One region of the Actinocorallia libanotica genome, then DNA from elsewhere that is predicted to be linked to it. Evidence: riboswitches for the same ligand, from Rfam matches in the RefSeq annotation. Region 1 holds a riboswitch; each other region holds the start of a gene.
The links. A riboswitch is a leader RNA that binds a small molecule or an ion and turns the genes downstream of it on or off. The one in region 1 is predicted to bind S-adenosylmethionine.

Region 1 (2,195 bases):
CGCCGCGACCTCATCACCGTGGCCGCCGAGATCTTCGAGTCCCGATGGACGCCGGCCGCGCTGGACTCCGCACAGTGGCACGAAGACCTGCGGGCGTTCTGCCGGGACCTGCGCGCCCACTACCGGCGCCACCCCGGCATGACCACCCTGGCGCTCCGCGAGAACATCACCGGCGCCCGCCATCCCGTCATGCTGCGCAACGTCGACGCCCTCCTCGGTCTCTTCCTCCAGATCGGGCTCGACCTGCAGGACGCCTACCGAGCCTGCATGGAGACCTTCCGCCTGGTCGCCGGATTCGTCGAACTCCAGGACTCCTTCCACGACCGGCCACCGGCGTACCTGAACCCCGCAGACCTCAACGACACACCGCCCCCCTGGCTCCACGACCAGGAGAACCTGCCCCACCTCGCCAGACTCGGCGAGATGGAGGCCGACTCACCCGACACGCTGTTCGAGTTCTCCCTCGACCTGCTGACCGACGGCATCGCCGCCCGCCTCCGCTCCTCCCGGGACCAGCACGGCGACAGCGCCGCCGCCCACTGCCGCTGAACCCCGTGCCGACCTTCGTTGATCATCCAGAGGATCCGAGGGACCTGGCCCTATGGCGGTCCGGCAACCTGCCCGGAGCGGACAAGGTGCCGACGCCAGGAACGCCGCCCCCGCAAATCGCTCGACGATGAGGTTCGCGGCCGAGCCGGTAAGGCTCATCCTGTGGATCGCCTGGCTCATCTTCGGCCCGCATCCAAGGCAGTGCCCGACGCGAAGCCACCACGCGTCCTCCCGTCTTGACTTCAAGTGCGGTTGAAGAAGCATTCTCCTGACATGATCTTCACCGAAGCCGAGATCGCCTACTTGACCGAGCATCCGCTGGGACGCCTCGCCACGATCGGACCCGATGGCGCTCCTCACGTCCAACCGGTGGCCTTCTGGCTGAACGCCCAGACCGCGACCATCGACATCGGCGGGCCGGATCTCACCACCGGCCAGAAGTTCCGCAACATCAAGGCCGATCCGCGCGTCTCCCTCGTCGTCGACGACCAGGCCCCGACCCCCAACCCGATCGGGCAGACCGGACGCGGCATCGAACTGCGCGGCACGGTCGAGATCCTCGTCCTCGATCCGCCGCTCCTGGACGCCTTCTCCAAGGAGACCCTGCGCATACGCCCGCATCGGATCATCGCGTGGAACATCGAGCCGTGGAGAGCCGAAGACCTCACTCCCGCCGCACTCCGCCAGGCCTCCCACCTGATCGGCTACAACGCCCGCGACGTCTCCCGGTGAGGGATGCCGTCGAAGACCAGCAGATGGGAAGCGAACGAGGACGGACCGGCGATGAAGAGCTGCGGCACAGCGCCGAGCTCCTCTTCCAGGTCCTCACCGAACGCGAGGAGAAGAAGAGGAGAAGAACACGTCGCCATCGCCGGGATCGGGGCGAAGCGGCTGCCGACACCGTGTTCGTTCTCGTACACGACCTCGGATCCGGCGTAGAGTCCACCGGCATGGCAGATGAGCCAACCCCTTATCAGGCAGGGACGACCGCATTGGTCGTGGCCGTCCCCGAGGCCGAACCCGTCGTGGAACGCTGGCGGAGCCGATACGACCGCTCGGCTTCCACCGGCGCCCACGCCCACGTCACCGTGCTCTTCCCCTTCCTCGACGCCGAGCGGATCGACACCGCGGTGGTGAGTGAACTGGCGCGCGTGTTCGCCGGTCACCGGGGTTTCACCGCCGAGTTCCGCCGCACCGCACGCCGGCCCTCGCTGTTGTGCCTGCTGCCGGAGCCCGCCGATCCGTTCAGCCGTATGACTCAGGACGTCGTCACGCGCTGGCCCGACCGCCCGCCCTATGGCGGTAAGTACCCGGACACGCCCCCGCACCTGACCGTGGCGATCCGCCAACCCGAGCACATCTTCGAACAGGTCGACAAGGACCTTTCAAGCCGCCTGCCGTTCTCAGCCGCCATCACGTCCGTCGACCTGGTCGTCTTCGAGGATGGCGCGTGGCACCGTCACCGTTCCTTCGAACTGGCCGACGACACCGATCACGCTCCGGGGGCGGGACGGGCGGCAGCACCCGGCTGATGAAGGTGACGCGGTGCAGGATGCGTCAGCACGGCGGTTTGGCGGTGGACCGGCGGGCCTGGCGCAGGGTGGTGGCGTCGGGATAGAAGGTGAAGAACCGGTGGGCGTCCACCT
Region 2 (2,195 bases), on a different contig from region 1:
GTGCACCACCCGTCCGTGCCATTCGGGGTGGTGCAGCAGCAGCTCCCAGTAGGCGGCCAGGCCGCGGACGATGTTCTTGGACAGCTCGGTGCGGTCGATGCGCAGGATCATCTGGCGGCCGCCGGTCTGCTCCAGCAGTGCGGCGCGGCGGTCGGCGACGTCGTCGCGGTCCGCGCGCTCGCGCAGTTCCAGGCCGTCCACGCCCAGGGAGTGCACGCCGACGCGGGTGACGCGCCCCTGGTGGCGGACGGTGCGGGCGAACCTGTCGACCTTGGCGCCCAGGACCGCCTCGCAGCAGTCCAGGAAGGACTCGGCCCACCGGTCGCACAGGAAGCCGGCGTGGTCGGCGCCGAGGATGCCCTCCAGCACGGCGGCGGCGATGTCGTCGGGCAGCAGGCGGAAGTACTCCGGCGGCGCCCACGGGGTGTGCGAGAAGTGGGCGATGCGCAGGTCGGGGCGGCGCTCGCGCAGCATCCGGGGGACCAGGGCCAGGTGGTAGTCCTGGACGGCGACCTTGGCGCCGCGCTCGGCGTCCTGGGCCAGGGCGTCGGCGAACGCCGAGTCGTACGCCTCGTACGACTGCCAGTCGCGCCGGAACGTGCTGTCGAAGTGCGGCTCGTTCGGGGTGTCGTAGAGCAGGTGGTGGACGAACCAGAGGGTGGAGTTGGCCACCGAGTTGTAGGCGCGCTGGAACGTCGTCTCGGGGATGTCCAGCATCCGGACGGCGCCCGTCTCGTGCCCGGCCCGGTCGAGCCGGCCGGACGGGTCCTGGCGGGCGGCGAGCCGGTCGGCCTCCGACAGCGCGGCGCACACCCAGACCAGGTCGGTCCCGGCGGCCACCGAGGCGAGCCCGGAGACCAGGCCCCCGCCGCCGCGGCGCATGGCCAGCGCGCCCTCTTCGGACAGGGAGAAGGACACCGGACCGCGGTTGCTGGCGACGAGTACCTGCATGGCCCGAGTCTCGCACGCCGGATCCCGGCCGCCGAGGGGAGGACCGTTCCCACCGGCCGGAGAGTGATCAAGCTAACAGCAGGGCACGTCCAAGGAGTGAGACCCCCTGTGCTCTTAAACGGACACCTGCGATAAAGTCGGCACACAACTTCATACAGCCCGTGAGTCTTCTTCACGGGCGCTCATCCAGAGGGGTGGAGGGACCGGCCCTGCGAAGCCCCGGCAACCCTCCCGGCTCGCCTTCGCGCCCATGCGAGGCTTCGGCCGGGACGAGGTGCCAACTCCGGCCTGTGACCAAAGTGGCGCAGGAAAGATGAGGGAGAGGCCTCGCACCCATGCCCGACCTGGGTAACGCCACCGCGCTGATCTGCCGCGAGTGCGGAAACACCGTCGAACTCGGCCCCTACTACGCCTGCTCGGAGTGTTTCGGGCCGCTGGAGGTCTCCTACGACCTCAGCGGCGTGACGCGCGAGTCCATCGAGGCGGGGCCGCGCAACATCTGGCGCTACAAGGACCTGCTGCCGGTTCCCTCGAACGTCGCGGAGATCCCCAACACCGAGCCCGGCTTCACCCGGCTGGTGAAGGCCGACCAGCTCGCCTCCGCGCTGGGGCTGCAGTCCCTGTGGGTCAAGGACGACAGCGGCAACCCCACCCACTCCTTCAAGGACCGCGTGGTCGGCGTCGCCCTGGCCGCCGCCCGCGAGCTGGGCTTCAAGGTGCTGGCCTGCCCCTCCACCGGCAACCTCGCCAACGCCGTCGCCGCCGCCGCGGCCCGCGCCGGCATCCGCAGCGCCGTGTTCGTGCCCTCCGACCTGGAGCAGCAGAAGATCATCACGACCGCCGTGTACGACGGCACGTTCGTGACGGTCGACGGCAACTACGACGACGTCAACCGGCTCGCCTCGGAGCTCGCGGGCGAGCAGGAGGACTGGGCGTTCGTGAACGTGAACGTCCGCCCGTACTACGCCGAGGGCTCCAAGACCCTGGGCTACGAGATCGCCGAGCAGCTCGGCTGGCGGCTGCCCGACCAGATCGTCGTCCCGATCGCGTCCGGCTCCCAGCTGACCAAGATCGACAAGGCGTTCCAGGAGCTGATCAAGCTCGGACTGGTCGAGGACAAGCCCTACAAGGTGTTCGGCGCCCAGGCCGAGGGGTGCAGCCCCGTCTCGGCCGCCTTCAAGGCGGGCCACGACGTGGTGCGGCCGGTCAAGCCCGACACCATCGCCAAGTCGCTGGCGATCGGC
Region 3 (2,195 bases), on a different contig from region 1:
TCAGTACCGGCGGGGTGCTCGCCAAGGCCGCCGCCGCCGGGATCCGCACGGTGCTGGTGACCTGCACCAACGGCGAGCAGGGCGACGCCCCGGGCGGGGTGAAGCCGGGAGAGCCGGGCCACGACCCCGCGGAGGTCCGCGCCCTGCGGCTCGGGGAGCTGGAGAAGTCCGCGGAGCTGCTCGGCATCGAGCATGTGGAACTGCTGGGCTACGCCGATTCCGGAATGGAGGGCTGGGAGGCGAACAAGGCCGCGGACTCCTTCGCCAACGTCGATTTCGACACGGCCGTGGGCAGGCTCGCGGAACTGATGGAGAAGTACCGGCCGCAGGTGGTCGTCACCTATGACGAGAACGGCGGCTACGGGCACCCCGACCACATCCAGGCGCACCGGATCGCGGTCGCGGCCACCGAGAGGACCGGTATCCCGGACAAGCTCTACTACACGGCCGTCCCCCAGTCGGGTTTCCAGGCGATGTTCGACTACCTCGAGTCCAGCGGCCTGGCCGAGGAGATGGGCATGACGGAGCCGCTGGACTTCGGCGTCTCCGACGAGGTCATCACCACGACGGTCGACGTCGCGGAGTACGCGGACACCAAGGTCAAGGCGCTGCAGGCGCACGCCAGCCAGACCGACAGCATCTTCCTGCTGATGCTTCCCGAGGAGGCGAAGCCGCTGGTCTTCGGCGCGGAGTCGTTCATCCGGGTCCGCGGAGAAGGCCCGGAAAAAGAGGACGATCTGTTCACCGGTCTCCGCTGAGACTTGCTATATTCGCCCCCAGGTCATGAGTGCCAGCGTCAAGCCCCGGCTTGCTGGCCGCCAACCCTCCTTCCGCGGCGGGGTGGTCCGGGTGACGACCCGGCCGGGCGCGAAGGGTGTCCGGCAAGCGCGGATCCCACCTGACACGGTCCGGGGTCCCCGGAACCCTGGAGGCTGGGTCATGTCCGTTCTCACCTGCATTCCGAAGGTCGTCGGCGCTGACAGCCCGGTGCCCGTGCCGACGGGTCTCCTGCCGTACGCGAACTTCGACTACGCCGCTTCGGCGCCGTGTCTGGAGAGCGTGCAGGAGGCCGTCACACGGGCGCTTCCGTACTACAGCAGCGTGCACCGGGGCGCCGGATACGCCTCGCAGGTCACGACACGGGCCTACGAGGAGGCGCGGGAGAGCGTCCGCGCGTTCCTCGGCGGACCGCAGGCCGTCGTCTTCACCCGCAACACCACCGACTCGTTCAACCTGCTGGCGCGGGCGCTTCCCGCTCCGACGTCCGTGGTGGTGTTCGAGTCCGAGCACCACGCCACGCAGCTGCCGTGGCGTGGTGCCGTGCGGCTGCCCGTCCCGGCGAGTCCGATCGAGGCGCTGCGGGCGGCCGACGCGGCGTTGAAGGCCTGCCCGCAGGGGCCGCGCCTGCTCGTCGTCACGGCGGCTTCGAACGTGACGGGTGAGTTGTGGCCCGTCCACGAGCTCGCCGACGTGGCGCACCGCAACGGCGCGCGGATCGCCGTGGACGCCGCCCAGCTCGCCCCGCACCGTCCGCTGGACGCGAGCGACCTCGACTACGTCGCCCTGTCGGGCCACAAGCTGTACGCCCCGTTCGGCGCGGGCGTCCTCGCCGGCCGTGCGGACTGGCTGCGGGCCGCGGACCCGTACCTGAAGGGCGGCGGGGCGAGCCGGAAGGTCGGCTCGGGAGGCCGCGTCGAATGGGCCTCGGACGCCGAGCAGCGCCACGAGGCGGGGACGCCGAACGTGCTCGGAGCGATCGCCCTGGCCGCCGCCTGCACGGCGCTCACCGGCTGGGATGACCTGGTCGCCGAGGAGGAGCGGCTGCTCGGCAGGCTTCGCGCCGGCCTCGCGGAGCTTCCGGAGGTGCGCGAACTGTCGTTGTGGGGGGCCGACCACCCGCGTGTCGGCATCGTCTCCTTCACCGTGGCCGGGCATCCTGCGCGTTCCGTGGCGGAGTACCTCTCGAACGAGCACGGCATCGGCGTCCGTGACGGGAAATTCTGCGCGCATCCGCTCGTCCGCCACCTCGTCGGAGGCACCGGAAGGGCGGAGGGCTGCACCGACCCGGACGCCACCGCGGTGCGGGCGAGCATCGGCCTCGGCACCACGGACGAACACGTCGACCGGCTCATCGCGGCATTGCGAGCGCTCACAGAACAGACCTGAAGTCGACCTTGCCCGCGCCCGTCCGCCGT

Region 2: it holds a riboswitch for S-adenosylmethionine, as region 1 does, so the genes downstream of both, thrC (threonine synthase) here and ABD140_RS21540 (PPOX class F420-dependent oxidoreductase) in region 1, are expected to answer to the same signal.
Region 3: it holds a riboswitch for S-adenosylmethionine, as region 1 does, so the genes downstream of both, ABD140_RS04345 (aminotransferase class V-fold PLP-dependent enzyme) here and ABD140_RS21540 (PPOX class F420-dependent oxidoreductase) in region 1, are expected to answer to the same signal.

The regions. Positions count from the first base shown of each region.
Region 1 covers NZ_BAAAHH010000018.1:56,140-58,334, reverse strand. Annotated here, with positions in the region: gene ABD140_RS21545 (TetR/AcrR family transcriptional regulator) at 1-549, shown strand, start outside; SAM riboswitch class I at 569-683, shown strand; gene ABD140_RS21540 (PPOX class F420-dependent oxidoreductase) at 823-1,281, shown strand; gene ABD140_RS21535 (2'-5' RNA ligase family protein) at 1,278-2,081, shown strand.
Region 2 covers NZ_BAAAHH010000048.1:10,039-12,233, reverse strand. Annotated here, with positions in the region: gene ABD140_RS35130 (alpha,alpha-trehalose-phosphate synthase (UDP-forming)) at 1-951, opposite strand, end outside; SAM riboswitch class I at 1,131-1,271, shown strand; gene thrC (threonine synthase) at 1,287-2,195, shown strand, end outside.
Region 3 covers NZ_BAAAHH010000002.1:276,675-278,869, reverse strand. Annotated here, with positions in the region: gene ABD140_RS04350 (PIG-L family deacetylase) at 1-758, shown strand, start outside; SAM riboswitch class IV at 780-894, shown strand; gene ABD140_RS04345 (aminotransferase class V-fold PLP-dependent enzyme) at 940-2,166, shown strand.